Regions from separate parts of the Altererythrobacter sp. Root672 genome, predicted to be linked through region 2. Evidence: predicted binding sites of a transcription regulator. Region 2 holds the regulator's gene; each other region holds the start of a gene.

Region 1 (9,704 bases), 450 kb from region 2:
TGATCTTCGCCAATCGCAAGACCACCGTGCGGGAGCTCAACAAGAGCCTGCAACGGTACGGCTTCGCTTCGGGCGAGATTCACGGCGACATGGATCAGTCGAGCCGGATTGCGGAACTCGACCGGTTCAAGAGGGGCGATATCAACATCCTCGTCGCCTCTGACGTCGCGGCACGCGGTCTCGACATCAAGGGCGTGAGCCACGTGTTCAACTTCGACACGCCGTGGCACCCCGACGACTACGTCCACCGCGTTGGCCGGACCGGCCGCGCAGGGGCCAAGGGCCGGGCTTTCACGCTCGTCGCGCCCGAGGATGCCGAAGCGATCGCCAACGTCGAGAAGCTGACAGGCGCTGCCTTGCCGGTGTTTGCCCTGGCTGGCGCGAAGGAAGCCCCGGAACCTAGGGAAGCCAAGGAACCCAAGGAACCCAAGGCTGAAAAGGCTCCGCGCGAGAAGTCCGAACGGAGCAGGCCGAAGCGCGAACCGCGCGAGGCCGAGGCCCGCCGGAAGCCCGCTCAGGCAGAACCGCGCGAGGCAGAGCCGCGTGAGGCAGAGGCTCCTCGGAAACCGGCCCAGGCAGAGCCGCGTCGCTCCGAGCGTCGCCGGCCCGATCCGGAAGACGAACGTCCGACCGAACCGGGTGAATGGAACGGTCCGGTTCCGGGCTTCCTCAACCTCTCGGCACTTTAAGGTCTGTTTTCCCCTCTCCCCCTGGGAGAGGGAGGAGCGCCGTCAGGCGGGCTTGACGAAGCTGTCGATCACTCGCTTGCGGCCGCTGGCCTCGAATTCGATCTCCAGCTTGTTGCCTTCCTGATCGACTACCTCGCCGTAACCGAACTTGTCGTGGAACACGCGTGCGCCGATCGCGATGTCGGTGCGCGGCTTGGCGGCAAAGCTCGCGGCGCTGCGGCTGGGTTCCGGCAGGCGCTTGGGCAGACGGTCATAGCCTGTCGATAGGGCACGCTGCCATCCCGGGCCTCGCGCTTGGCTGCGGTCGGGGCGGGCCTCACTGACATGTGCAAAGGGATCATCCTGCTCGCTCCAGTTGGCGCGCCAGAGCGAGGCGCCGCCGGTGAGCGTCGTTTCCTGGGCGATGTGCTCCGCTGGAAGCTCGGCGATGAAGCGCGAGGGGATCGAGCTGGTCCATTGCCCGTAAATACGCCGGTTCGCCGCATGCATGATCGTGCACCGCCGCTTGGCGCGGGTAATGGCGACGTAAGCGAGGCGGCGCTCCTCCTCCAGCGAAGCCAGCCCGCCTTCGTCGAGCGCGCGCTGGCTCGGGAACACACCTTCCTCCCAGCCGGGCAGGAACACGTGGTCGAACTCCAGCCCTTTGGCCGCGTGGATGGTCATGATGGTGACCTTCTCGGTGTCGTCGGCCGCATCGTTGTCCATCACCAGGCTGACGTGTTCGAGGAAGTCGCCGAGCGTGTCGTACTCCTCCATCGCCCGGGCTAGCTCGACAAGGTTGTCCTGCCGCCCGGCGCTTTCCGAGGTGCGCTCCGCCTTGAGCATGGCGTCGTAGCCGCTTTCCTCCAGCACGCGGCGGAGCAGTTCGGCGGGGCTCTCTTGTTCGGCCAGCTCGCGCCAGCGCAGGAACGAGGACATCAGGCCAGCGATCGTCCCCCGAGCGCGAGCGGGCAGCTCGTCGCTGTCGGCGATCTCCAGGGCAGCGGCCGCCAGCGGAATGTCCTGCCGACGGGCATGCTGGTGCATCTTCTCGAGCGCCTTGGCGCCCAAGCCGCGCTTCGGCTGGTTGTGGATGCGTTCGAACGCCAGGTCGTCCGCCGGCTGGGCGATGACCCGGAGGTAAGCCAGCGCATCGCGGATCTCGGCACGTTCGTAGAACCGGAAGCCGCCGACGATGCGGTAGTTGAGGCCGATCTGGATGAAGCGGTCTTCGAACTCGCGGGTCTGGTACTGCGCGCGTACCAGGATCGCCACGCCTTCCAGCGGGGCGCCTTCGCGTTCGAGCCGTTCGATCTCTTCACCGAGGCGGCGCGCTTCCTCTGGCGCGTCCCATACCCCGATCACCCGGACCTTCTCGCCGCCGCCGCGCTCGGTCCACAGCGTCTTGCCGAGGCGTGAGCTGTTGGCCTCGATCAGGCCGCTGGCCGCCGCGAGGATCTGCGGGGTCGAGCGGTAGTTCTGCTCCAGCTTGATAACCGCGGCGCCGGGAAAATCCTTTTCGAACCGCAGGATATTGGCGACTTCTGCGCCGCGCCATGAATAGATCGACTGGTCGTCGTCCCCCACCACGCAGATGTTCTTGCGCGTCTGGGCGAGCAGCCGCAGCCACAAGTACTGAACGGCGTTGGTGTCCTGGTATTCGTCCACCAGCACGTACTTGAACCGCTGCTGGTAGCTCTCGAGAATATCCCGCTCGCGCCGGAACACGTTGAGCATGTGCAGCAGCAAGTCGCCGAAGTCGCAGGCGTTGAGCGCCTTCAGCCGCGCCTGGTAGAGCGCGTACATCTTCTGGCCCTTGCCGTTGGCGTAGGCCTCGTTCTCGACCGCATCGAGGTCTTCGGGGTTGAGGCCGCGGTTCTTCCAGCGGTCGATCAACCCAGCGAGCTGGCGCGCGGGCCAACGCTTTTCGTCGAGGTCGTTTTCCTGGATCAACTGTTTGAGCAAACGTAGCTGATCGTCGGTGTCGATGATGGTGTAGTTGCTCTGTAACCCGACCAGTTCGGCGTGGCGGCGGAGCATCTTCGCGCAGATCGAGTGGAAGGTGCCAAGCCAGGGCATCCCTTCCACTGCATCGCCAATGAGCTGGCCAACGCGGTGGCGCATCTCGCGCGCCGCCTTGTTGGTGAAGGTCACGCAGAGGATCTCGCTCGGCCAGGCGCGGCGAGTGCGGATCAGGTAAGCGAGGCGCGCGGTAAGCGCGGCGGTCTTCCCGGTCCCGGCACCCGCCAGCATCAGCACCGGACCTTCAGTGGTCAGGACGGCCTGTTTCTGCGGCGCGTTCAGCCCATCGAGCCACGCGGGGACTTCGGCAGGTTCAGTGGCGGGGAGGGGGGTATCGGTCACCGCGAACAACTAGGGAACGAAAACGGCGGGCGCAACCCGGCGAAACGCTGTCTTCCAAGGCGGAACTTGATCTATGTTTTGCCGTTGTATCGGCGTCCTGCTGCAGCGGAGGTGGAATATGCGCGCCATACTTGTAGCCAGCACTGTTGTTTTGTCCCTCATCGCCGTCGCCCAGCCGGCGCTCGCGCAAGGTCAATCGACCAAGCCGAAGGCCGAGGTCCTCGAACGCGACGCCCGCGGCAAGGCGACCAAGGTCAAGATCGGTGACACCGTCTACGACGTATGCCGCGAGGGTAAGTACGACAACTGCATCAACCCGCGCGAAGCGGGGCTCGCATTCGGCAACGTCCCGCTCGACCACTGGCCGAAGAACCGTTCGAACCCCCAAAACTGACAGGTCCAATCTTGACTTGATGCCGCTTCCGCCCCAGCCCGCCAGCAGGGGGCAGGGGTAGGAACGTTGACATCACCGCTTAAAACGCATCGCAGGGTGCTCGCTGCCTCGCTCGTCGGCACGGCGGTCGAGTTCTACGATTTCTACGTCTACGCCACCGCGGCGGCACTGGTGTTCGGCCAGCTGTTCTTTCCTGCCGAAAGCACTGCCGCGCAACAGATGTTCAGCTTCATGAGCTTCGGCCTGGCCTTCGTGGCGAGGCCCGTCGGGGCGATTGCGTTCGGGCACTTCGGCGACCGGCTCGGCCGCAAGTCCACGCTGGTGAGCTCGCTCCTGCTCATGGGCATCTCGACCTTGCTCATCGCATTCCTGCCGACTTACGCGATGGTCGGCTGGGTCGCCCCCTTGCTGTTGTGCATCCTGCGGTTCGGGCAGGGCTTTGGCCTCGGCGGCGAGTGGGGCGGGGCAACCTTGCTGGCGGTCGAGAACGCGCCCAAGGGCTGGGAAGCCCGGTTCGGTTCGGCACCGCAACTTGGCGCGCCTGTCGGCTTCCTCGCAGCGAACGGCCTGTTCCTGTTGCTCGGGCTGGGCCTGTCCGACCAGGCCTTCACCGCCTGGGGCTGGCGAGTGCCCTTCCTGCTGAGCGCGCTGCTGGTGGGGATCGGTCTATGGGTGCGGCTGAGCATCGGCGAAACGCCCGCCTTCAAGGAAGCGTTGGAGAAAGCTCCGCCGCCCAAGGTTCCGCTCGGCATGGTGCTGCGATACCACTGGGGATCGGTCCTGGCGGCGAGCGCCGGCGTGGTCTCGGCCTTTGCGATCTTCTACCTCGCGACCGCCTTCACCCTCAGCCACATGACGCTCGAGCGCGGCGCGGAACGCGAGGTCATCCTCGGCCTGCAACTTGGCGCAAACCTGTTCCTGGCGCTCGGCATCGTCCTCGCGGCGGTGGGCTCGGACCGGTTCGGGTCGAGCAAGATGCTCGGCTGGGGCGCCGGAGCGACAATCCTGCTGGGCGCGGTCTTCGGTCAGGTCCTGACCGAGGGATCGCTGCCCGTGCTGTTCGTGACCATCGCCGCGGCCTTGCTGGTGATGGGCTTCGTCTACGGTCCGCTCGGCGGCTGGATGCCGGGGCTGTTCCCGGTGACGGTGCGCTACACCGGGATGTCGATCGCCTTCAACGCCGGGGGCATCGTCGGCGGAGCCGTCGCGCCGATCGCGGCGCAGAACCTGAGCGCGGCGGGAGCCACTCCGTTGATCGGATTGCTGCTGAGCGTCGCCGGCGTAATGACCCTGGCGGGTGTTATCCTTGCGCGGCCGGTAGGCGCAGAAGAGTAAGCTTCGCCTTGCCGACTTTGCGTTCGCTTTCGATCTCGAGCGACTTAACCTGAACCTTTTCGTCTTGCGCTGTTTCGAGCGCGATCCAGGTCGCTTCATTGATCCAGCCATGACGGAACAGCTTGTCGAGCGCCACCGCGCCCGCGCCGCTGCCATAGGGCGGATCGAGCAGTATCAGGTCCACCGGGGCCTTGGCCGGCCCGAGCTGCAACACCGAAGTGGCGCGTACGTCGCATTGCTGCTGAGCCCGCAGCGCCGCAATGTTCGCGCGCAAGGCGCGGATCGCGGCGGGATCGTTCTCGACGAACAGGCAACTCGCTGCACCGCGCGACAAGGCCTCCAGGCCGAGCGCGCCCGACCCTGCGAACAGATCGGCTACCGCCAGGCCCTCGAAGCTGCCGAGCCTGCTGAGCAACATCGCGAACAGCGTTTCCCGTGTGCGGTCTGCGGTAGGGCGAGTGTCATCGCCCGGCGGCGCCTTCAGCAGTCGGCGGCGCCATTCACCAGCGATGATTCTCACTTAGGTCCTCCGCGCGAGGGTGTCCGAGAGGGAGCGCGGGACGGGGATCCGCGTCGCGGCCCGCCTGGTGCGGATGGCCCCCTCGGCTTGCGCGGTGCGTGCGGACGATCGCCGCCGCCCTCTGGCGGACCGCTGCCGCTTTCGCGCTGCGGGGAGGAATGCTTGAGCGAGCTCCGGAACCGCTCCAGCTCTTCCTTGCGAATTTCGACCGTGGCGCCCTTGGCGAGATCGCCGAGCGAGAAGGGGCCATAAGCCGTGCGGATCAGGCGCGAGACCTTGAGGCCGAGGTGTTCGAGCACTCGGCGGACTTCGCGGTTCTTGCCCTCGGTCAGGGTCAGTTCGACCCACTGGTTGCGGCCGGTGCGGCGTTCGAGGTTGGCGTCGATCGGGCCGTAGCGGACGCCCTCGATCTCGATGCCGTCCATCAGGTCTTCGAGTTGAGCTTGCGAGATGTCGCCAAAGGTGCGGGCGCGATAAGTGCGCGGCACGCCGGTTGCTGGGAGCTCCAACTGGCGCTTGAACTCGCCATCGTTGGTCAGCAGCAGCAGGCCCTCGGTGTTGAGGTCGAGCCGCCCGACCGGCATCATTCGCGGCGTCCCCTTGGGGAGCGCGTTGCGCAAGGCGGCGTAGATCGTCGGCCGTCCGGCCGCATCGCGCTCGGCGGTGATCAGGCCTTCGGGCTTGTTGAAGCGGAACAGCCGCGTCGGTTCGGCGCTGGCAACGGGATTGCCGTCAACCGTGACGCCGCGCAGGTGCTCCAGGACGGTTGCGGGGGTTTCGATCACCACCCCGTCCTTGGCGATGCGGCGATCGGCGATCATCCGTTCGATCTCGCGGCGGCTTGCTACGCCCGCACGGGCAAGTAGCTTGGCGATTCTCTCGCCATTGGGGTTCCAGGGGTCGGCCATGGTGGGCCCATAGCTGCGATGGCCGCTGGCTCCAAATCCTCCCTTTGGCGGCGAAGCCGTCACGGGGAGGGGCTGAGGATGGTGCTTCGACAAGCTCAGCACGAACGGAACTTAAGCTCAGCACCAACGGAACCTGGGAAATTCAAACCTCCGTTCGTCCTGAGCTTGTCGAAGGACGCCATCGCTGCGCGACAGTGAGGATTAAGCAGGGGTCCGTCAGAAGCCTGTTTATCACCGGCAGGGCGGGGCTTCCCCTATGCCCAAACCGCGCTACGGTCTGACTGAGTTGAGAGGGAGGCCTTAGTGGCGGAAGCCGTAGACCAATTCGCTGCACCCGAAGGGCGTTCGCTCTGGAAGTCGGTGCTGCCTTACCTGGAGAAGGAATCGCTTGCGGCCTTCTTCCTCGGCATCTCCTCGGGCTTTCCGTTCGCGATGATCGCTGCCACGCTGACCACGCGGTTGGCGCAGAGCGGGATCGACAAGTCCACCATCACTGCCTTCACTCTGGCCTTCCTGGTCTACAACCTGAAGCCGCTGTGGGCTTGGGTTGTCGACGGCGTGCATATCCCGATCCTGGGTCGGCTGGGCCAGCGCGTATCGTGGATGCTGCTTGCAGGCACCGCCGTGATTGCCGCAATCATCAATCTAGCTCTCGTCGATCCTGCCCAGAGCATTGCGGCGACGGCCACTGCGGCGGTCCTTGTGGGACTTGCCGGAGCGACGTTCGACATCGTGATCGACGCCTATCGGATCGAGACGCTGCAGCCTTACCAGCTCGGTGTGGGCTCGGGCATGAGCCAGTACGGCTGGCGCATCGGTTCGGCAGGCGCGGCCTCGCTCGCGCTGGTCGTGGCTGCCCGCTACGGCTGGAGCGCCGCCTATATCGCCTGCGCCGGGCTGGCGCTGCCGGCGATGATAACCGCTTTCGTTTTGGGTGAGCCGAAGCGCCGTCGGGTGCCTGTTGCCCGGAAGGGATTTGCCGAGATCTGGGCCTCGATCATCGGTCCGTTCGTGGAGTTCTTCCAGCGTCGCGGCGCCTTGCTCGTCATTCTGTTCATCCTGCTGCACAAGATTGGCGACACACTCGGCCAGCTCGTCCTGCGCCTGCTGCTCGATGACCTTGGCTACAGCAATGACGAGATCGCGCTCTACGACGTCGGTGTCGGCTTCTGGGCCTATCTGATCGGCATCTTCGTGGGCGGCGTGCTCTACGCCAAGATGGGCATGAAGCGGTCGGTGCTGCTTTCGCTGATCCTCATGGGCGTTTCGAACGCCAGCTACGCCGCGCTCGCGGCCGCCGGACATTCCGGCATTGGCCTGGCGCTTACCCAGGGGTTCGAGAACTTCGCCAGCGGTATCGGCGGTGTCGTCATCGTCGCCTACTTCTCGGCGCTGTGCGACTTGCGCTTTACCGCCGCGCAATATGCGCTGATTTCCGCTGCGACGAGCATCGTGGGCCGGGTGCTGACCGGCACTACCGCCGGCGCCCTGGTGGAATCGATGGGCTATGTGAACTTCTACCTGCTCACCACCGTGGCGGCGCTGCCCGGCATCCTGCTGTTCTGGTGGATGATGCGTGCGGGGCTGGTCGACTCGGCCATCGGCACCGCGGGCTCGGTCGGCGAAGGGGATGCACGCGCCGACGCGGGTTGAGGCTTAACAGGACGATAACCCCCGCATGCGAAAGTGCGAGGCATGGCAAGGCTCAATGTATTCGGAGGCGCGGACCCGCGCCGCACGCACTCGCGTCTCGGGGTGAATTTCGTCGCCCGGTTGAAGACGGTGAGCGGGCTGCAGGATGTCCAACTGCTCGACCTTTCGCGGGGCGGGGCGCACTTTGTCCTGAGCCGGCCTGAGAAGGTTCGCGACGGTATCCTCACCTGGTTGCAGTACGAAGCCTTCGGTGGCGCCGTGTGGCAGAAGGGCGATCGCGTGGGGCTGGAATTCGACCGGCCGCTGCCGCTCCCCTATCTCGTGGAAACTCGCAAATTGGCGCCGTCCGTGGTGCGCGAGGACGCTTTGGGTGAAGCGACCGAAGACTAGAGTTCGGTCGCCAGTCCTGGCCTAGTCCGGGATCTCGTCGTTCGCCGCCAGGACCTTGCCCGCGAGGTAGAGCGACCCTGCAATCAGGACGGGCAGGCCGTCATCCGGCAAGTTCTGCAACGCCGTCGCCACGTCGGGTGCCCAGTCCGCGCGTCCGCCGTAGGCCGCCTCGCCATGGGAATCACTACCGTCGATCGGCACCGCGGTGACGCTTGCCAGCTGCCCTTCGAGCGGATCGATAATCGTCTGCGGGTAGCGGTTGGCGAGCATGCCGATGACGAGGTGCAGGCGTTGCCCGGCGAAGTGCCGGCCGATGGCGAGACCGGCGTCGGCGTTGTGCCCGCCGTCGAGCCAGACCTCACGGTTCGGAGTGAGCGCCGTGAGCGGGCCTTGCGCGAGTAACTGCAAGCGTGCCGGCCAGCGAGCGGAGCGAATGCCCTCCGCCATAGCCTCCGCCGAGACCTCGACCTTGTCCTGATGGCGGATCATCGCGACCGCGAGGGCCGCGTTGTCGCCCTGGTGCTTGCCGGGAAGCTGCGGAAGGGGAAGGGTGAGCGTGCCGCGGTTGTCGCGGTATTCGATGGTGTCGCCGACTTCGGCCGACCACTCGTGGCCGCGCCGGAACAGCGGGGCGCCAGCCAGGTCCGCAATGCGCGCGATCTCGGCTTCGAGCGGCTCGGCATAGCTTTGCGTGACCAGCGGCGATCCAGCGCGGGCGATGCCCGACTTCTCGAACGCGATGCGCACCATTGGTTCGGTGGGCACGCCTTCTTCAGGCACCAGCAGGAAAGCTTCGTGGTCGATGCCCAGCGTGGCGATGCCGCACGCGGCCGGCTGCTCCATGACGTTGGTTGCGTCGAACCGGCCGCCGAGACCGACTTCGATCACGCAGGCGTCCGCCGGATGGCGCGCGAAGGCGAGGAAGGTGGCTGCGGTGGTTACCTCGAAGAAGCTCGGGCCGAGGCCTTCGCCGATGTCGAGCACTTCCTTGAGCAGCGAGGCGAGTTCCTCGTCCGAGACCAGCTGGCCGGCGATGCGGATACGCTCGTTGTAGCGCACCAGGTGCGGCTTGATCGCCGAGTGGACCGTAAGGCCCTGCGCTTCCAAGATCGAGCGCAGATAGGCGCAGGTCGAGCCTTTGCCGTTGGTGCCGGCAACGTGGAACACTGGCGGCAGGCGCTTCTGAGGATCGCCGAGCAGGGCCAGCAGATCGCGGATCACTTCCAGGCCAAGGCGGCCCTGGGGCAGCGAAAGCGCGGCCAGCCGGTCAAGCTGCGCCTGGACCGCCGGATTTTCGGAGGCTGCAAAGTCTTTCATGGGGACGGTTTGGGCTCAGGCGGCGGCTTCGGCCGGCGCCAGGTAGTCGATGAGGTTGGCGAGCGTTGCACGCAACTGGTGACGCGGGACGACCATGTCGACCATGCCGTGCTTGTGCAGGTACTCGGCGCGCTGGAACCCTTCGGGCAGCTGTG
Region 2 (9,704 bases):
GCTGCCAGCTCCAAGGCAGGCGCGGCCGACACGCTCGAGGCGCTCGGGCTCAACCTCGACCGGGCTATGGAAACGGCCGAGGAAACGCTTGCCGACCTTGGCATCTGCTTCCTCTTTGCCGGCAAGCACCACCCCTCGATGGGCCGAATCATGCCGATCCGCCGGCAACTAGGCCGCCGCACCATCTTCAACCTGATGGGGCCGCTGGCGAATCCGGCTAACGTGGGCCGACAGCTCGTCGGCATTGCCCGGCCGGCGTACGTGCCGATCTACGCTGAAGCGCTGGCCATGCTCGGCACCGAGCATTCGATGGTCATTTCCGGCGACGAGGGCCTCGACGAACTTAGCCTGGCAGGCGGCAACGAAGTGGCCGAAGTGCGCGGGGGCGAAGTGCGGATGAAACGGGTCGAGCCCGCAGAAGCTGGCCTGGCAATCGCACCGATCGATGCCATTCGTGGCGGTGATCCGGCGCACAACGCCGCCGAGCTAGGCAAGCTCCTGGCGGGCGAACCCGGCGCCTATCGCGATGCCGTGCTGTTCAACGCTGCCGGCGCGCTGATCGTCGCTGGTGAAGTGAAGACCTGGGCCGAAGGTGTCGAGGAAGCCGCCGAGGCGATCGACAAGGGCCTGGCCAAGACACTGCTCGATTGCTGGGTGGCCCACACGAAATGACCGACAAGCTGACCGAGATCTGCGCCACCAAGCGCGACGAAGTGGCCGTCCGCAAGACGCTGGCGACAGTGGATGACCTCGACCGCGCCGCAGCGTCTGCTTCGGCCCCGCGCGGCTTCCACGCCGCGCTTCAGGCGAAGGCTGAGACGGGCTTCGGCCTGATCGCAGAAATCAAGAAAGCTTCGCCCTCGAAGGGATTGATCCGGGCTGATTTCCGTCCCGCCGAACACGCCGTCGCTTACGAGCAGGGCGGGGCCGCGTGCCTGTCCGTGTTGACCGATGCGCCCTATTTCCAGGGTCACGAGGACTACCTGATGGACGCCCGCGCCGCGTGTGCCCTGCCGGTGCTGCGCAAGGACTTCATGGTCGATCCGTGGCAAGTGGCTGAAGCTCGCGCGATTGGAGCGGATGCGATCCTGATTATCGTCGCAGCGCTTGAGGATGCCGAGATGGCCGAGATCGAAGCCGCGGCTATCGAGCGTGGCATGGATGTCTTGGTCGAAGTCCACGACGAGGCCGAGATGGAACGCGCCGCCAGCCTGCGTTCGCGCCTGATCGGGGTCAACAACCGCGACTTGCGGACATTCCGCACCGACCTCGGCACTACCGAGCGCCTTGCGACTCTTGCTCCGGCTGGCACGCTGCTGGTCGCCGAGAGCGGCATCAACCACCACTCGGACCTCGAACGCCTCGCACAAAGCGGCGTGCGCTGCTTCCTGGTCGGCGAAAGCCTCATGCGCCAGCCCGACGTGAGGGCCGCCACCCACGAGTTGCTGGGGACCTGACTTGACCCGCGAGGTCGTCGTCAACGACCTGATGCAGCGCGGTTATCGCTATGTCCGCACACGCCCCATGGGCAAGGAATTCGATCCCGATTTCCTACCCGAACTGACTCCGGCCGAAATGCTCGAACTGGGAGTGTTCTGCGGGAAGTACATGCGCGATTGCCGGGCTGAGTTCCCCGCAGACTGGTTCGCCAAGGCCAAGCTTGCAGCCACCTTGCCCGACTGCTCCTTGAACTATTTCGGTGTCCGGGCCGGTAGCTCGCTTAGCGTGTGGCGGGACAAGGGCTGGCTCCATCCTGACGATCCGCGGGGGTGGTTCCAGTGGTATTGCCGCTACTACTCCGGTCGCCGTTTGGAAGGCGAAGACGGGCGCCAAATCGCCCGCTGGCGCGCGTTCCGCCGGCACGTCCGCCAGGTCGAGACAAACTGTGAGCCCGGTGATCCGTTCTGCCGGCCGCGGCAGCGCCAAGCCCTGTTGCAATGGGCCTACGACAGCCGCCGGATCTAGCCGTTCGCCCGCATGGCGTTTGTCCTCGGACTGGCGTAAGCTGGCCGCGGGTCATGGGGGAGAATGGTAATGGGCGGAGTGTTTCACTTGGCGATGAAGTCAGTCAGCACCCTGCTCGGCGTGCTGATGGTCTGCATGGGCGGCATCTGGGTACTTCAGGGCCTCAACATCGCCTTCCTCGACAGCTTCATGGCGAACGATCCGCAATGGGCGGTCTACGGCGCAATCCTCGCGCTGTTCGGCGTTGGCCAGGTGATCTGGAGCGCCACGCGCAAGCGTTGACGCCCGGGTCTGTCCTACTCGCCCCGGTTCTGTCATGGGCGTGAGCGGATGAACAAACTTACCCATCTGGATTCGCACGGCCAGGCGAGAATGGTCGACGTCGGCGGCAAGCCGGAAACCGCGCGCAGCGCGACTGCGGCCGGACGCATTCGTATGTCGGCAGAAGCGCTCTCGGCAATCCGCGACGGTAGTGGTCCGAAAGGCGATGTGCTCGCCGCCGCACGCATTGCCGGGATCATGGCCGCCAAGAAGACCGGCGAGCTCATTCCGCTGTGCCACCCGCTGGCGCTTGATGCGGTCACGGTGGACTTCACCTTCGAAGGCGACGGGATCCGCGTTACCACGCAGGCTTCGCTGACCGGCAAGACCGGGGTCGAGATGGAGGCCATGACCGCCGCTTCCATCGCCCTGCTCACGATTTACGACATGGCCAAAGCGATCGACAAAGGCATGGTCATCGGTGAGGTCCGCCTGCTCGAGAAAACCGGCGGCAAGAGCGGCACATGGAGGGCAGAGGGCGCGGGCGAATGACCCCGCCCCTACCCCTGATCGAGGCGCAGCAGCGGCTCCTGGACCTCGCCCGACCACTCGGCCCGGAAACCGTGACGGCGGAGCAATCGCTGGGGCGCTACCTGTGGAATGATCTGAGCGCCCGGCGGACGCAGCCCGCAGCCGATCTGTCGGCCATGGATGGCTACGCGGTTCAGGAGCCGAACGGCGGCCCCTGGCGCATAGTCGGCGAGAGCGCTGCTGGCCGGCCCTTTGCGGGGCTCCTGGAAGCCGGTGAGGCCATCCGGATCAGTACTGGCGCGCTCATGCCCGAGGGAGCCGTGGCCGTCCTGTTGCAGGAGGAAGCTCTCCGCGACGGCAGCGACCTGACCATCGCCCCCGATGGCGAAGCCTCCGCTCGACATATCCGCCGAAAGGGGTTCGACTTTGCGATCGGCGACACGATCCTTCAAGCCGGCACCCGAATGGGACCGGCACAACTCGCCCTCGTGGTTTCAGCCGGACTGGGCAGCACTGGCTTGGAAACCGGCAGCCTGCCTCGGGTCGCGGTAATCGACAACGGGGACGAGTTGGCGGTCGATCCCGCGGCGTGGGACGACCACCGCCTCCCCGCCAGCAACGGGGCGATGATCGCTGCCATGGTGCAACCGCTGTGCTCGTCGGTGGACCGACTCGGACCGGTGCCCGACAGCAGGGAAGCGCTGGCCAAGGCCCTGGGAACTGCGAGCGATGCCGATGTGATTGTCACCTCGGGCGGTGCTTCGGTTGGCGATCACGACCTGGTCAGGCCGGCGCTCGAAGAGTGGGGTGCGTCGATCGACTTTTGGCGAGTAGCGATGAAGCCGGGCAAGCCGCTTCTGGTTGCGCGGAAAGGGGACGCCCTCGTGCTCGGACTGCCGGGCAATCCGGTGTCCAGCTACGTCACGGCGTTCCTGTTCCTGCTCCCGCTCTTGCGCCGCCTTGCAGGAGCCAACAGTGCCTTGCCGGTCAAGTTCTCTGCACGAACGGCGACGGCCTTGCCTCCTGGTGGCCCCAGACTTGAGATGGTCCGGGCCCAACTCGCGGGCGGCATAGTCACCCCGCTTGGCCAGCAGGATTCGAGCGGCTTGCGCGCGCTTGCCATAGCCAATGCCCTGATCGAGCGGCCGATCGATGCCCCTTCCGCTGCGGCCGGAGACGAAGTCTCGATCTATTGGCTCCAAAATGGTGGGATGGGTTGACGAGTTCGCAAGAGTTGCTTAATTGTTCCTTGTTCGTTCCGAAGTGGAACATTTGAGGGAGAGCGCCTCCATGTTGACGGCCAAGCAGCACGAGCTTCTTCGTTACATCCAGGTAAAGCTGGAAGAGACCGGCATCTCTCCTTCGTTCGAGGAAATGAAGGAAGCGCTGGACTTGAAGAGCAAGTCGGGCGTCCACCGGCTGATCTCCGCGCTCGAAGAACGTGGCTTCATCAGGCGGCTTCCGAACCGCGCCCGTGCGCTCGAAGTTCTGCGTCAGCCTGAAAATGTGAGCCCTGCCTCGGCGCGGTCTGCACCGGCCAATGATTTGATTGGCAGAGCACCCCCACCGGCTTCCCGCCCCGAACCGGCGAACGACGTGATCGAGATTCCGCTCCACGGCCGAATTGCCGCCGGTGTCCCGATCGAAGCGCTCGAAGGCCAGGCCACGCTTCCGGTACCCGCTGCCCTCCTCGGAGCCGGCGAGCACTATGCGCTCGAGGTATCAGGGGATTCGATGATCGAAGCGGGCATCTTTGACGGCGACTTTGCGCTGGTGAAGCGGACCGATGTGGCGCGCGATGGCGACATCGTGGTGGCACTTGTGCGCAACGAGGAAGCGACGCTTAAGTACCTACGCCGCGAAAACGGCATGATCCGCCTCGATCCGGCCAACGGTGCCTACGATCCGCAGATCTATCCAGCTCATGAAGTCCAGGTTCAGGGCAAGCTGGCAGGGCTGCTGCGCCGCTATCACTGAGCCTATCGGCGGTCGGGTACTTTTCCCTGCCACCATCCATGGCTGCCTTGGCTCTGGGCGACAGTGTTCACGCGTTTGCTTTCAAAGGTGATCGCTAGTCCACCTGTCTCGCCAAGCGATCTTCGGTCGGCTTTGAACCAACGGGGACGGCAACTTGCCGGAAGCCAGCGGTCGGAGACCACAACGTCCACTCGTTCACATGCCGCAGCGAGCGCGCGTTCGGTGACGATCTCTCGGCTTCGGCTCATGAGAATTCGCCATTCGCGCGCACCACGCTGGATGGCAACGATGCAGAAATCACGGCTGCATTGCGCTCCGGGCCATTGTTCAAGCGGTACGGGCGAGCCTGAAACGCCAGCCAGTTCCATCAAGTTTTCGAGGGTGAAGTCGCTACGGGACTCGCGCAGCACCAGTAGCTGCTCGCCCTCGCCGGTTATCCCGACATGACGCCCGTCGCCGGAGATGAGCAGGTCGGGAATGGGGGTCGTCAACAACAGTCCAGTCGCGGCAAGCGCCGGCAATAGGCCTAAGAGGCGAACTCGACCTCGCCACAGCGCCAGCCATAGCCCTCCCACCACGAACAGCGCGAAAGCCAGGCCGCTCATCTGCGGCATCAGCTTGACTGCTCCGGGCTGCCCGGCGGTGAAGTGGGCGATCTGGAGCAAGAGTTCGAGCGACTGCCCGGCGAGCCACCAGGCTGGCGCCCCCGCCCCCACCAGGTCCAGAATCAACCCCAACGCAATCAGCGGCATCGACACGAAAGTCACGAGCGGGATCGCCACCACGTTAGCCACCGCGCCATAGATTCCCGCGCGATGGAAATGGAACAGCACGATCGGCGTCAGCACGATCTCGATCACTAGCCCGGTTGCCAGCAGCATCGCCGCCCGTCGCAAGCTCCAGGCGAGCCAGCCCTCCTCACGCGGCGCCAGAAAGGCCCGCACGGGCGCACAGCCGTGCAGCGCGACGATCGAAACCACGGCGGCAAAACTCATCTGAAAACTCGGCCCAGCCAGCGCTTCGGGCCAAACCAGCAGGACCGCGATCGCCGTTACGGCCACCATGCGCAGCGACAGCGGTTCGCGGCCGAGCGCCAGGGCCACGAGGACGAGCATGGCACCCACACAGCAGCGCACGGTGGGGACTTCCGCGCCCGTCAGCAGGGTATACCCAACCCCAACCAAGGCGCCCGAGCCCGCGGCGACCAATGGCAATCTCACCCGCAACGCCATCCATGGCCACAGCGCCAAAAGCTTGATCGAAACGAAGTAGGCCGCGGCGATCACTGCGCTGACATGCAACCCGCTGATCGAGAGCAAATGGGTCAGCCCCGCGTCGCGCATGGCCTCCTCGTCCGACGAGGCGATCGCGCCTCGATCTCCGCTGGCGAAGGCGGCGGCTATGGCACCCGCTGAACCGTCGAGACGGGACCGGACATGCTGGGACAGCGAACGTTGCACGCTCGCCAGCAGAGCCCCACCATGGGCCTTCTCGAGGAGTTCGATGTCGCCCTGCGCGCTTCCGGTTGCCGCCAGCCCCTGAAACCAGGCCGTGCGAGCAAAATCATAGCTTCCCGGCAGCATCGGTGGTTGCGGCGGCATCAGTCTCGCCTGCACGCGAATCCGCGCGCCTTCATCCAATCCCGGCAAATCGCGATCGATCGGAACATTGATCCGTACTTTGATCGCCCGCGTTCCTCCCGGCTCGCGCGTGGCCAGGACGAGACGGATTCGCCGCTCGGCGGGCTGTTCGATCCGCTCGAGTACGCGACCCTCGATCACGGTAGAGACCGGGCGCTCGAGCGGCTCCGCGCCGATCATCTCCGACCGTGCCCAGGCACAGGACAGTCCCACCGCATAGAACAGTCCCACACCGATCACCGCGGCGAGAACTTGCGTGCGTCGCTCCTTTCCCCGCCAAAGGGCCACTGCCCCAAGGGAGCTCATGACTCCCAAGACTGCCGCCAGAAGCCACTCAACCGCCTGGTCGAGCACGAACCACGAGGCTATTCTCGCCCCGAATGCAACGGCAAGCCACGGCCCCCTATCGAACCCCGCGCGAGCCAGAATAGCCTCGGCTGCATCGCCCACGCTGGACAAGTTTGCGCGTATTCGCCAAGGCGACCGCTGCAACGCAGCATCCTCAGGGCCGTCCTGTAGCGGCACCCATGGCGATGGCTGTGGCGAACCCATTGATTTCATTGAAGAGGAAGCGGTTGATCATGGCAAGCGGTAGCGACAACGGGACGCAGCCGAAACGGCCGATCGTCACCCGCTTCGCGCCTTCGCCGACCGGTTTTCTGCATATCGGCGGTGCGCGCACCGCGCTGTTCAACTGGCTCTTTGCCCGGCGTAACGGCGGCAAGTTCCTCCTGCGCATCGAAGACACTGACCGCGCCCGTTCGACCGACGCCGCAATTGCAGCGATTCTCGACGGAATGCACTGGCTCGGCCTCGATTGGGACGGGCACGAATACTACCAGTCGCAGTTCTGGGCGCGACACGCCGAAGTGGCGCATGAACTGCTGGCACGCGGCCATGCTTATCGCTGCTGGATGTCGCAGGAAGAGCTGGCAGCCCAACGCGAACGCGCTCAGGCCGAGCGTCGTCCGTTCCGTATCGAAAGCCCGTGGCGCGACGCTGATGGTCGCGAGGGCGACGGCGCGTTCGTCGTCCGCCTCAAGGCCCCGCGCGAGGGCGAGACCGTTATCCAGGATCTCGTGCAGGGCCGCGTCGCGGTCCAGAATGCCGAGCTCGACGACTTCATCCTGCTGCGGTCGGACGGCACGCCGACTTACATGCTCGCGGTGGTGGTCGACGACCACGACATGGGCGTGACTCACGTCGTCCGCGGCGACGATCACCTCAACAACGCTTTTCGCCAGCTCGCGATCATCCATGGCATGGGCTGGCCGGAACCGATCTATTCCCATGTTCCGCTGATCCACGGCCAGGACGGCGCAAAGCTGTCCAAGCGCCACGGGGCACTAGGCGTCGATGCCTACCGAGATGAGTTGGGAATCCTGCCCGAAGCGATGTTCAACTACCTGTTGCGGCTCGGTTGGGGGCACGGCGACCAGGAAGAGTTCACCGTCGAGGAAGCCACGCAGGTGTTCGACCTCAGCGGCGTGGGCAAGGCGCCCTCTCGCTTCGACATCAAGAAGCTGCTCAGCCTCAACGGGCATTACATCCGTCTCGCCGACGACCGGCGCCTCGCCGAAATCGTCGCCGCGAAGATCGGTCCGCAGGCTGACGTGGAGCTGCTGACCGAGGCGATGCCGGTGCTCAAGACCCGCGCGCGCGACGTGAACGAGCTGGCCGATGGGGCCGCCTTCCTGTTCAAGAGCCGCCCCTTGCCGATGACCGAGCAGGCGCAGGCCTTGCTGACCGACGAAGCACGGACGCTTTTGTCTCGGATTTCGGCGAATCTCAGCACTGAAGAAGGCTGGACAACCGACGCGTTGGAAGCCAATCTCAAGGCCTACGCGGAAGCACAGGGTCTCGGCTTGGGCAAGCTGGCGCAACCGCTTCGGGCGGCGTTGACGGGGCAAACCACGTCGCCGGGAATTTTCGATGTACTGGCCCTCCTCGGCAAGGAGGAAAGTCTCGCGCGGATCGACGCGCAGGCTGCCGGCTGACAGACAAGCGATCGCAAGGAGATAGAATTTGGCGGACAACCCAGCAAAGTTGGCGGTCGGGAACCAGGATTTCGATCTGCCGGTGCTGAAGGGCACTACCGGCCCTGACGTGCTCGATATCCGCAAGCTTTACGGTCAGACCGGGATGTTCACCTACGACCCGGGCTTCACCTCGACCGCCAGCTGCGAAAGCTCGTTGACCTATATCGACGGCGAAGAGGGCATCCTGCTCCACCGTGGCTACCCGATCGGGCAGCTGGCCGAGCATTCGAGCTTCATGGAAGTGTCCTACCTGATGCTCAACGGCGAACTGCCGAACGGCCAGGAACTCGACGAATTCTCCCGCACGATCACCCGTCACACCATGCTGCACGAGCAACTGGCGACGTTCTACCGCGGCTTCCGCCGTGACGCCCACCCGATGGCGATCATGTGCGGCGTGGTTGGCGCGCTGAGCGCGTTCTACCATGACAGCACCGACATCTCGGACCCGCATCACCGCAAGGTCAGCTCGCATCGCCTGATCGCCAAGATGCCGACCATCGCGGCGATGGCTTACAAGTACTCGGTGGGGCAGCCGTTCCTCTATCCGGACAACTCGCTCAGCTACACCGCCAACTTCCTGCGCATGACCTTCGGCGTACCGGCAGAGCCCTACGAGGTGCATCCGGCGGTCGAACGCGCGATGGACCGCATCTTCATCCTCCACGCCGACCACGAGCAGAACGCCTCGACTTCGACCGTGCGCCTGGCTGGTTCCTCGGGCGCCAATCCGTTCGCCTGCATCGCGGCCGGCATCGCCTGCCTGTGGGGCCCGGCCCACGGCGGGGCGAACGAAGCAGCGCTCAACATGCTGCGCGAAATCGGCACGCCCGACCGCATCAAGCATTACATCGAACGGGCGAAGGACAAGAACGACCCGTTCCGCCTGATGGGCTTCGGCCACCGCGTCTACAAGAACTACGACCCCCGTGCGGCGGTCATGCAGAAGACCGTGCGCGAGGTGTTCGAGGCGCTGAAGGTCACCGATCCGGTGTTCGAAACCGCGCTGCAGCTCGAGGAAATCGCGCTCAACGACGACTATTTCCACGAGAAGAAGCTGTTCCCGAACGTCGACTTCTATTCGGGCATCATCCTCTCGGCGATGGGCTTCCCGACCACGATGTTCACCGCGCTGTTCGCCCTCGCCCGCACCGTGGGTTGGGTCGCGCAGTGGAACGAGATGATCTCTGACCCCGGCCAGAAGATCGGCCGTCCGCGCCAGCTCTACACCGGCCCGACGGAACGCGATTACATCCCGCTCGATAAGCGCTGATCACCCTCACCCAACCCT
Region 3 (9,704 bases), 260 kb from region 2:
TGGACCGCGGGACTCCATTCCAGATCGAAGCGGGCAGCGTCGGTTTCCTCGATCAGGGTGCCGGAGAAGCGGGCGAACAGGTCGTGGCCTTTACCGGTGAACGTCGCCGTGGCTTTGCCACCTTGAGCGAAGGGGCCTCTACGGCTGGTGAAGAACCAGATCGTGCTGTGAGCCTCGCTGTCGAGCTGCGCCATCATCGGCACTGCGGTTTGGGGATCGTCACCGACCTGCAGGAACACGAACGGGCTATCCGCAAGCGTGGTCCAGAATTTGTGCTTGAGGGTCGTGGCCTTGTCCATGCGAGTTTCTCCGCTTTTCCGAACAACCCCGCAAGGCCGGGCACAGTTCCGTTGCCATTCCCTCCAAGTGGGAACATAAAGTGAACATTGGAGTCGATTCGCCGTGAACTTGTCCGCCTTCCCAACTGCCGCGCAGTTATCACTGCCGGGCGAACGCGCTTCCCGCTGGCGGGAGGGCTTGCCCTGCGCGCCGCATAGCGAGGTTTTCGCCAATGGGGACGAAGGTAGCGGGACGGCCGCGGCGCTGGCCCTGGCGCTCGATGGATTGCGCGGACAGGGCGGGGAGGGGCGCAGCTTGCTGTGGGTGCAGGACAACGCCTCGCTTCGCCTCAATGGGCGGCCTTATCGCGCAGGCTTGCCGCCTGCGCTGCGTAGCCGGGTGATCCATGTCCTCGCTCCCAAACCGGAAGACGCGCTGTTCGCGCTGGAGGAAGGAATACGCTGCCGCGACATGGCCTGCGTGATCGGAGAGATCGTGGGTAATCCCAAGGTGCTCGACTTCACGGCCTCGCGACGTCTGACGCTGGCGGCCGAACGGTACGGCGTTCCGTTGTTCCTGGTCCGTCACGACGCGCAGCAGGACCTGTCTTCGGCACGGATGCGTTGGCAGGTTCGCTCGGCCGCGTCGCTGCCACCGCAATGGAATGTTGCTGCTCCCGGCACACCCGCCTGGCATGCCGAGCTGTTTCGCGCCCGCAATCTTGCCACCGGAGAATGGATATTGCGCGATGACGGAAAAGGTCTCGCCGCCGAACGCCCTTCCGCCGCGCCGGATCATGGCGATCTGGCTGCCGCGGCTGGCGGTCGATCGCTGGCGGCAAGCTGAAGGCTGCGGCCGGGGGCAGGGCGCGGATGCCGAACCCTACGCGCTGATCGCCGAAACCGCCCACGGACTCCGTATCGAAGCGGTCAACGACACCGGCCTCGCCGCCGGCGCGCGGCCGGGCATGGCGGTAGCCGATGCCCGGGCCGTGTGTCCGGCGCTCAAGGTTGCGCCTTCGGACCCGCTGGGCGACCTCGCGTTTCTCGAACGCCTGGCGGCTTGGGCGCATCGCTGGGGGCCGTGGGCGGCGCTCGATCCGCCTGACGGTTTGCTGGTCGACATCAGCGCCGTTGCTCACCTGTTCGGTGGAGAGGAGCAGTTGCTGGCCGAGGTGCAAACCCGCTTTGCCGCGCAAGGCCTTGCTGCACGTGCAGCCATCGCGCCGACGGCCGGGGCGGCTTGGGCGATTGCCCATTATGGAAACGGCTCGCTGATCCTTACGCCCCAGGACAGTACCGAAGCTCTCGCCGGGCTGCCGGTGGCGGCCTTGAGGCTCGACGGCGAAGTGTTGCTGGTGCTGCGGCGGCTGGGGCTCAAACGCATCGGCGATCTGGCCGGGGTCGGGCGCGACGCGCTCAAGCGCCGGTTTCGGCATCGGTCACCGGCCGCCAATCCTTTGCTGAGGATGGACCAGTTGCTGGGCCGAGCACCGGAGCCCTTACTGCCGGTGGTTCCCGTGAGCACGGCCCTGGTCCAGCGCGGATTGCTCGAACCGATCCGCCACAGCGAGTTGCTCGCTCGCGTCGTGGCGGACCTTGCCGCCGACATGGCGCGCGAACTCGAAGCACGGGGGGAGGGCGCGCGGCGGCTCGAGCTCGGGCTGTGGCGAGTGGATGGCGACGTGGTGCAGCGCTCGCTCGAACTGGCCGCGGCCACGCGCGAAGCAGCGCACATCGCTCGCCTGTTTGCCGGTCGGCTCGACGATATCGATGCCGGTTTCGGGATCGAGCTGGTGCGGATGCGCGCGCTCTGGGTAGAGCCGCTCGCGGTGGTCCAAAGGGGCCTTGGCGCCCAGGCCGAGGATGCCGGCACTTCGCTGGCGGCCTGCATCGACCGGCTGACCATGCGGCTCGGCACGTCCGCCGTCCGCCGTCCCGTTCCTTATGCGAGCCACATTCCCGAGCGCGCGCAGCGTTGGCAGCCCCCGCTCGAACCCGAACCGGTCTCGCAGGAGGAATTGACGTTCCATGCCCGTCCGCTGAAGCTGCTCGACCGGGCGGAGCCGATAGCCGTGCTCTATGCGACGCCCGATGGTCATCCCCGTCAGTTCCGCTGGCGCGGTGGCTTGCATGAGGTCGTGCGCGTTGAAGGGCCCGAACGGATCGCACCCGAATGGTGGCGCGAAAGGGGCGGTACGCGGCTGAGGGACTATTACCGCATCGAGGACAGCGAAGGTCGCCGCTACTGGATTTACCGCGCGGGTCTGGCGGGAGACGGACGTGGCGGTGCGCCCGATTGGTTTCTTCAGGGGCTGTACAGCTAAACCATGGCTGGACGCGGCAATCCGAACCAACCTAGGGGCCTTCGATGCAAGCAGTGATCGAATCTCTCGTCACCGGTTATCGGTCGGCAAAGCAATATCTGTCGACCGTCACCGGTGCTTCCGAGGACCTGCTGCACGTTCACACCGGACTGCTGATCTTTGTCCTGGCTGCCCTGATCCTGCGCAAAAAGATGCGCTCTCCGATACCCCTCGCTCTGGTCGTCTTCTTTGCCACGCTGAATGAAGTGGTGGATTGGTATTCAGGCACTCCGCAAGCGCCCTTCGAACACTACATCGATTTTGCCAACACGGTGTTCTGGCCGACCGTGCTGTTCCTGCTCGCGCGGCGCTGGCGCTAGGCCAGCCGACCGAAAAAGAGCCGAGGGTTAAGACCGGGGTCTTGAAAGGAACAAATAGCGAACATAAATATGGATCGTAGCGATCTTTGCCTGCGCGTTTGAAAGCCAGACGGCTAAGGTGCCATGCCCGAATCCTCACTCACTCCCGGCAAGCGCCGGACCCAGGTCGATCCCGACACGATAACCCCGCCCCCACGGGCGGCGTTCGTCGAACTCGGGCTCATTTCCTGCTTTTCGTTTCTGCGCGGGGCATCGGACGCGGTCGACCTGGTGAATGCCGCCTCGGCGCTGGGTTACGATGCGGTCGGTATTGCCGATGTCAATTCGATGGCCGGGGTGGTGCGTATCCACACAGAGGCCCGAACCTTGAAGCTCAGGCCCCTCATCGGTTGCCGGATCGAGACGGTCGAAGGTCTCGCCTTCCTCGCCTACCCGACTGACCGAGCCGCCTATGGCCGCTTGTGCCGGCTGATCTCGGCCGGGCGGATGAGCACGCTTGAGGGGGAATGGCAGGAGAAGGGCGTCTGCGATATCTCGTTGCGGCTGCTGGCTGAGCACGCCGAGGGCGTGCAGCTGATCCTATTGCCGCCTCGGGATATCGATGCCGAACTCACCGTAGAGATCGAAAGCAACGTCATCCCCCTACCGCTTGCGGGAGGGGCTGAAACGTCACCTGAGCAGGACCGCAGTTCGCTAACTGCTCGGTTTCTCGAGATCCTTCCCCATCTCGCCCAACAACTCCCCACGCTGCGTCACCTCGCCGCGAGCTATCTCTATCGGGGTGACGACGTGGCCCGGATCGACCGGCTCGACACCTTGGCCAAGGTGAACGGCCTGGCTCTCCTCGCCACCAACGACGTTCATTACCACGCGCCCGACCGCCGGCCGCTGCATGATGTGATGACGGCAATCCGGCACAAGACCACTGTCGCCAAGGCGGGGCACCGGCTCCACGCCAATGCGGAACGGCATCTCAAGAGCCCCGACGACATGCTCGCACTGTTCGCGCGATGGCCGCACGCCATCGTGGCGTCGCGCGAAGTGGCCGATGCCTGCCAGTTCAGCCTCGACGAGTTGAAATACGAGTACCCGAAGAAGGCCTATCCTGATGGCATGACGTCACAGGAGTATCTCGAACAGCAGACGTGGGAAGGCACTAAATGGCGTTATCCCAAGGGCTTGTCTGACACTATCAAGAAAACACTTGAGCGTGAGCTGGAATTGATCCGCAAGCTTCGGCTTGCGCCCTATTTCCTGACCATCAAGGAGATCGTCGACTACGCCCGCAGCCGGGAACCGCCGATCCTGTGCCAGGGCCGCGGCTCGGCAGCCAATTCGGCGGTCTGCTTCTGCCTCGGGATCACCTCGGTCGATCCGGCCGAGCACCAGTTGCTGTTCGACCGCTTCATTTCCGAAGAGCGGAGCGAACCGCCCGATATCGATGTCGATTTCGAACACGAACGGCGCGAGGAGGTGATCCAGCACATCTACGAAGAATACGGCCGCTCTCACGCCGGGCTTTGCGCCACGGTGATCCACTACCGCCCGCGCATGGCGATCCGCGAAGTCGGTAAGGTCATGGGGCTGTCCGAGGACGTAACCTCGTCGCTCGCCCGCACAGTCTGGGGTGGCCATGGGAATGAGATCGACGAAGACCATGTCCTGAGGGAAACGGGCCTCGACTTGTCCGATCCGCACTTGAGACGGGTTCTGAAGTTGACCCAGCAAATGATCGGCATGCCCCGGCATCTGAGCCAGCACGTCGGAGGCTTCATCCTCACCGACAGCCTGCTGACCGAGACCGTGCCGATCGGGAATGGCGCGATGCCCGAGCGGAGCTTCATCGAATGGGACAAGGACGACATCGACGACCTCGGCATCTTCAAGGTCGACGTTCTCGCACTCGGCATGCTGACGTGTATCAGGAAGGGCTTCGATCTCCTTGAAAAACATCATGATCGCAGCCTGACTCTCGCGACTTTGCCCCAGGAAGATCCGGCAGTTTACGACATGCTCTGCAAGGGGGACTCACTCGGGGTCTTCCAGGTGGAGAGCCGGGCGCAGATGAACATGCTCCCACGCCTCAGGCCGCGTCGGTTCTACGATCTGGTGGTCGAAGTGGCGATCGTGCGTCCGGGGCCGATCCAGGGGGACATGGTCCATCCCTACCTCAAGCAGCGCAAGGCGGAGCGCGAAGGGAAGACCAGCTTCCACCTGCCAGGCCCCGCACCGGAACATGGCCCCGCCGATGAGCTGTCCTCAATTCTCGGGCGCACTTACGGCGTGCCGATCTTCCAGGAGCAGGCAATGAAGATCGCGCTCGATGCAGCAAAGTTCACGCCGGCCGAAGCGAACCGGCTGCGCAAGGCCATGGCGACGTTCCGTTCGCGCGGTATGGTTCATGAGCTGGAGGACCTCATGGTCGGCCGCATGGTCGGGCGCGGCTACGATCCGGAGTTCGCCCAGCGCTGCTTCAACCAGATCAAGGGATTCGGCGAGTACGGCTTTCCCGAAAGCCACGCGGCGAGCTTTGCGCACCTGGTCTATGTCTCGAGCTGGCTGAAATGCCACTACCCGGCCGCCTTTGCCGCCGCGTTGCTCAATTCCCAGCCGATGGGCTTCTATGCCCCCGCGCAGATCGTCCGCGACGCGGCGGAGCACGGGGTCACGGTCCTGCCAATCGACGTTAATCATTCGGACTGGGATTGCACCTTGGAGGAGCGAGGGCACGGCGTCGCGCTCCGCCTTGGCCTGCGGCAGGTCGATGGGCTCCCCGAACATGTCGCAGCGAAACTGGTGGCAAGGCGGCAGGCGGCAGGGCCTTATCGCGACGTGACCGAACTGCGCGACCTGGCCAAGGTCCCGCCCGCTCATATCGAGCGCCTCGCCTCGGCCGATTGTTTCGGTTCGCTCGCCCTGCCGCGGCGGCAGGCCTTGTGGGATGCGCGGAGCCTGACGGCGGGATCTGAGCTGCCGCTGTTCCGCTATGCCGAGGAACGCGAAGAGGGGGCGGAGCGCGCGATCACGAGCTTGCCCGCTATGCCTCTGTCGGAGGAGGTGATCGCCGACTACCAGACCCACCGCCTATCGCTGAAAGCCCATCCGATGAGCTTCCTGCGCGCTTCTCTGACCGAGCGCGGCTTTCTGCGGGCCAGTGACTTGCGCAGCCGCAAGCACCGCGCGATGGTCAATGTCGCCGGCGTCGTGCTGATCCGCCAGCGGCCGGGTTCGGCCAAGGGCGTGGTGTTCATCACGCTCGAGGACGAGACCGGGGTCGCCAACCTGGTCGTGTGGCCGGACACGATGGAGCGATATCGCAAGGTGGTGATGGGCGCGCGGCTGATCGAGGTCCGCGGCCGTGTCGAATATGACGAGGACGTGATCCACGTGATCGCCGCGCATCTCACCGACGCGACGGAACAACTGCACCGCTTGTCCGACGACATGCTCAAGCCGGCCCTGGCCTATGGCGACCACGGCGGAAACCATCGTCACCCGCGCAATGTCAGGGTCATTCCCAAGTCACGGGACTTCCACTGACGAGGTACCTGCGCCGGAATACCGGCGCTTTCCGTCGAACGCAGCTTTGCCTGCACAGTTCGTCGCCCTAGGACAGTGGACTACGAATCCACCAAAGAGAGGAAATCATGAGCATTCGTCGCATCGAACCGGGCCCGCGGATGAGCCAGGCAGCAGTTCACAACGGTATCGCCTACCTTGCCGGACAAGTCGGTGCGCCGGGTGAAAGTGTCGCCACCCAGACCACCGCGGTCCTGGCGCAGATCGACAGGCTGCTGGCCGAGGCGGGCTCCGACAAGTCGCGCATCCTCACCGCCACGATCTGGCTCGCCGACATGGCCGACTTCGCGGAAATGAACTCGGTCTGGGACGTGTGGGTCGACAAGGACAACCCGCCCGCCCGCGCCACCGGCGAAGCGAAGCTTGCTACCCCGGACTACCGGGTCGAGATCATCATCACTGCGGTTTGCTGATGAAGCGTTGTGGGTGGGGGACGGGTCGCTCCTCACCTACCGTGCGACTAATCCAAACGGTCGAGCAAGCGTGATAGCAGGCCGGCAAAGGTCTGCATCTCTTCCTCGGAGAAGCCCTCCAGCACCGCCTTTCGGGTTGGATCGACCACCGGCTGAACCCGGGCCAGGACCTGCGATCCGGCGTTTGTGATCTCTATCAGCCGCGACCGGCGGTCGTCCGGGTTTTCGTTCCGCACGATCAAGCCGTCGGCCTCGAGCGAGTTCAATGTCCGGACCAGCGCGGGCCATTTTACGCCCATCCGCTCGGCGAGCTCGATGGTTGTCGCCCGGCCACCCTGGAAAGCGATGGCGAACAAGGTTTGCCATTGCGGTCGTGCGTAGCCGGTGGACTTGCTGACCTTGCTGTCGATCAACGCCATCCAACGGCGAGATGACAGAATGAGCAGGCGTGACAGGCGGAACTCCAGGTTGGATCGACTGCCCTTCGGATAGAAGCGCCCGAACTCCGTTGCCCAGCGGCCAAAATCGTCGCCCAAGATCTGCCCCTCCCCGTATTTCGCCCCACTGATCGGTAGGCCGGCGCCCGTCATTTGCCAAGCGATCGGGCGATGCCTTGACATATATGTAACAAGGTACGTACCAATATACGCAAGAAAGCCGCGTCATAACAGCGGCTTGGAACTGGGAGAGAGACATGGCCTCTACGGCTTGGCGCGTGCGTTGCGCGATTGGACTGGCAACTGCGTTGACGCCGATTTCGATCGCAAGCGCGCAGGACGCGACGACCGATCAGATCTCGAACCCAGTAGAGGCTTCGACTGAGACCGAGCCTGCCGAAGGCGAAATTGTCGTCACCGGTTCACGCCTCGGTTCCGGCCTCAGCAGCGGCTTCACTTCGCCGACTCCGGTCACGGTGCTCGACAGCCAGCGGGTAGAAGCGCTGGCCATCACCAACGTGGGCGATGCGCTCAACCAGTTGCCGAGCTTTCGCGCCACGAGCGGACCGGCGACCCAAGCTAACCAGGGTGGCAATATCGGCGCCCGCGTGCTCGATCTTCGCGGGCTAGGTTCGCCCCGAACTCTGGTCCTGGTCGACGGCCATCGCTTCGTTCCCAGCACGTCGCAGGGCACGGTCGACGTAAACCTCATCCCTTCGGCTTTGGTGAGCCGGACTGAGGTCGTGACTGGCGGCGCCTCTGCAGCCTATGGCTCCGACGCCGTCGCGGGGGTGGTGAACTTCATCCTCAATCGCCGCTTCGAAGGCATCCGAGCCGAGGCAATCGGCGGTATATCCCAGCTGGGCGACGATGAGAGCCAATACCTCAGCCTCACGGCCGGCAGCCGCATCGGCGACCGGCTGCACGTCGCCATTTCGGGGGAGTACGAGAACAACGAAGGCCTCGGCACATGCTATTCTCGATCCTGGTGCGCGACTGAGACGCTGATCTTCGGCAATACCCCAGCAGGAACGGGCGGTCTTCCCGGCAACCTCATCATCGGCAACGTGCACACTTCGACTGTGGCGCCCGGGGGCCTCATCAACCGTTCCTACGATGCTGCGGGCAGCCCCATCGGCACCATGGCCGGCGATCCGCTGCGCGGTACCACCTTTACTCCCGACGGAACCCCGCGCGCCTTCGAATATGGCTCGTCGGTGGGGTCGCTGTTCATGGTCGGGGGGGAGGGCTACGGCCGCAATTCGTTCTTCTACCCGCTGCTGCTCAAGGTGCCGGTCGAGCGCTATTCGCTCTACGGCATCGCCACACTCGACGTGACCGACACCATCCGCGCGAGCCTCGACGTTTCGTACGGCAAGGTCAGCGGCACAGTGGTGTCGAACGTACTGCGCGATCCCAGCGGCTCGCTGATGGGGCGCATCCAGCGCGACAATCCGTTCATTCCACGGGCGATCGCGGAACAGATGGATGCGAATGGCGTCGCGGCCATTCAACTCGGCAAGGCGGACTTCAGCCTCGGACCCGCTTACGCCACCTCAGATACCGAAACCTGGCGAACGGTTGCCGGACTGGAGGGCGAGTTCGGCGCAGGTTGGACCTGGGATGTCGGCTATCAGTACGGGCGCACCCATTTTCGTCAGAACACCTACAACGCGATCAATCTCGTCAACCTGCAGCGCGCCGTCGATGCCGTTGAGGGACCGCAGGGTGCGATCGTTTGCCGGGTCAATGCCGACGCCGATCCGGCCAATGACGATCCAGCCTGTGCGCCTTACAATCCCTTTGGCGAGGGGCTCTTTTCGCAAGCCGCCGACGGCTACATCACCGGCAACGGCTTTCAGGATACGATCAACGATCAGCATATGGTCGCCGCGAACTTGCGTGGCAGCCTGTTCGATCTGCCGGCAGGGTCGGTGGCCCTGGCCATCGGTGCTGATTATCGGCGCGACGAAATCGAGGGGACTACCGATCCGGTCTCGATGCAGAACGGCTTCTGGACGCTGAACGGCTCGGCCCTTTCCGGGGCAGTCGAGGTGAAAGAGGCTTATGCCGAGTTAGCGGTGCCGGTCTTCGAGGACTCCGCGCTTGGCTACGCGCTCGATCTCAACGGCGCGCTCCGTCGCACCGACTATAGCACGACGGGGGCGGTCACGACTTGGAAGGCCGGTGTGGTCTATCAGCCCGTGGATGGGATCCGGCTGCGCGCCACCCGATCGCGCGATATCCGGGCGCCCAACCTGGTCGAACTGGTTGGCCCTCGAACCAAGCGGTCGATCGGCTTCACAGATCC

Evidence for each region. Region 2 encodes LexA, which represses DNA repair genes until DNA is damaged. Its sites were predicted from a motif close to GTTCCNCNCTTGTTCT; they were not measured.
Region 1: ASD76_RS03065 (ATP-dependent helicase) is a predicted target of LexA. The motif match lies at 3,035-3,050, and genes of this name have one in related genera.
Region 3: ASD76_RS04050 (error-prone DNA polymerase) is a predicted target of LexA. The motif match lies at 3,012-3,027, and genes of this name have one in related genera.

The regions. Positions count from the first base shown of each region.
Region 1 covers NZ_LMHH01000001.1:619,721-629,424, forward strand. The annotation lists gene ASD76_RS03060 (DEAD/DEAH box helicase) at 1-689, shown strand, start outside; gene ASD76_RS03065 (ATP-dependent helicase) at 732-3,032, opposite strand; gene ASD76_RS03070 (hypothetical protein) at 3,151-3,426, shown strand; gene ASD76_RS03075 (MFS transporter) at 3,493-4,761, shown strand; gene rsmD (16S rRNA (guanine(966)-N(2))-methyltransferase RsmD) at 4,727-5,281, opposite strand; partial or broken gene ASD76_RS03085 (pseudouridine synthase) at 5,443-6,189, opposite strand; gene ASD76_RS03090 (AmpG family muropeptide MFS transporter) at 6,550-7,842, shown strand; gene ASD76_RS03095 (PilZ domain-containing protein) at 7,885-8,232, shown strand; gene ASD76_RS03100 (bifunctional folylpolyglutamate synthase/dihydrofolate synthase) at 8,254-9,549, opposite strand; gene accD (acetyl-CoA carboxylase, carboxyltransferase subunit beta) at 9,565-9,704, opposite strand, start outside.
Region 2 covers NZ_LMHH01000001.1:1,073,226-1,082,929, forward strand. The annotation lists gene trpD (anthranilate phosphoribosyltransferase) at 1-672, shown strand, start outside; gene trpC (indole-3-glycerol phosphate synthase TrpC) at 669-1,457, shown strand; gene ASD76_RS05225 (hypothetical protein) at 1,459-1,965, shown strand; gene ASD76_RS05230 (hypothetical protein) at 2,035-2,247, shown strand; gene moaC (cyclic pyranopterin monophosphate synthase MoaC) at 2,296-2,778, shown strand; gene ASD76_RS05240 (molybdopterin molybdotransferase MoeA) at 2,775-3,977, shown strand; gene lexA (transcriptional repressor LexA) at 4,048-4,734, shown strand; gene ASD76_RS05250 (ComEC/Rec2 family competence protein) at 4,737-6,935, opposite strand; gene gltX (glutamate--tRNA ligase) at 6,956-8,371, shown strand; gene ASD76_RS05260 (citrate synthase) at 8,400-9,686, shown strand.
Region 3 covers NZ_LMHH01000001.1:816,328-826,031, forward strand. The annotation lists gene ASD76_RS04030 (pyridoxamine 5'-phosphate oxidase family protein) at 1-299, opposite strand, end outside; gene ASD76_RS04035 (ImuA family protein) at 403-1,125, shown strand; gene ASD76_RS04040 (Y-family DNA polymerase) at 1,028-2,605, shown strand; gene ASD76_RS04045 (hypothetical protein) at 2,650-2,964, shown strand; gene ASD76_RS04050 (error-prone DNA polymerase) at 3,088-6,504, shown strand; gene ASD76_RS04055 (RidA family protein) at 6,612-6,956, shown strand; gene ASD76_RS04060 (MarR family winged helix-turn-helix transcriptional regulator) at 7,004-7,492, opposite strand; gene ASD76_RS04065 (TonB-dependent receptor domain-containing protein) at 7,651-9,704, shown strand, end outside.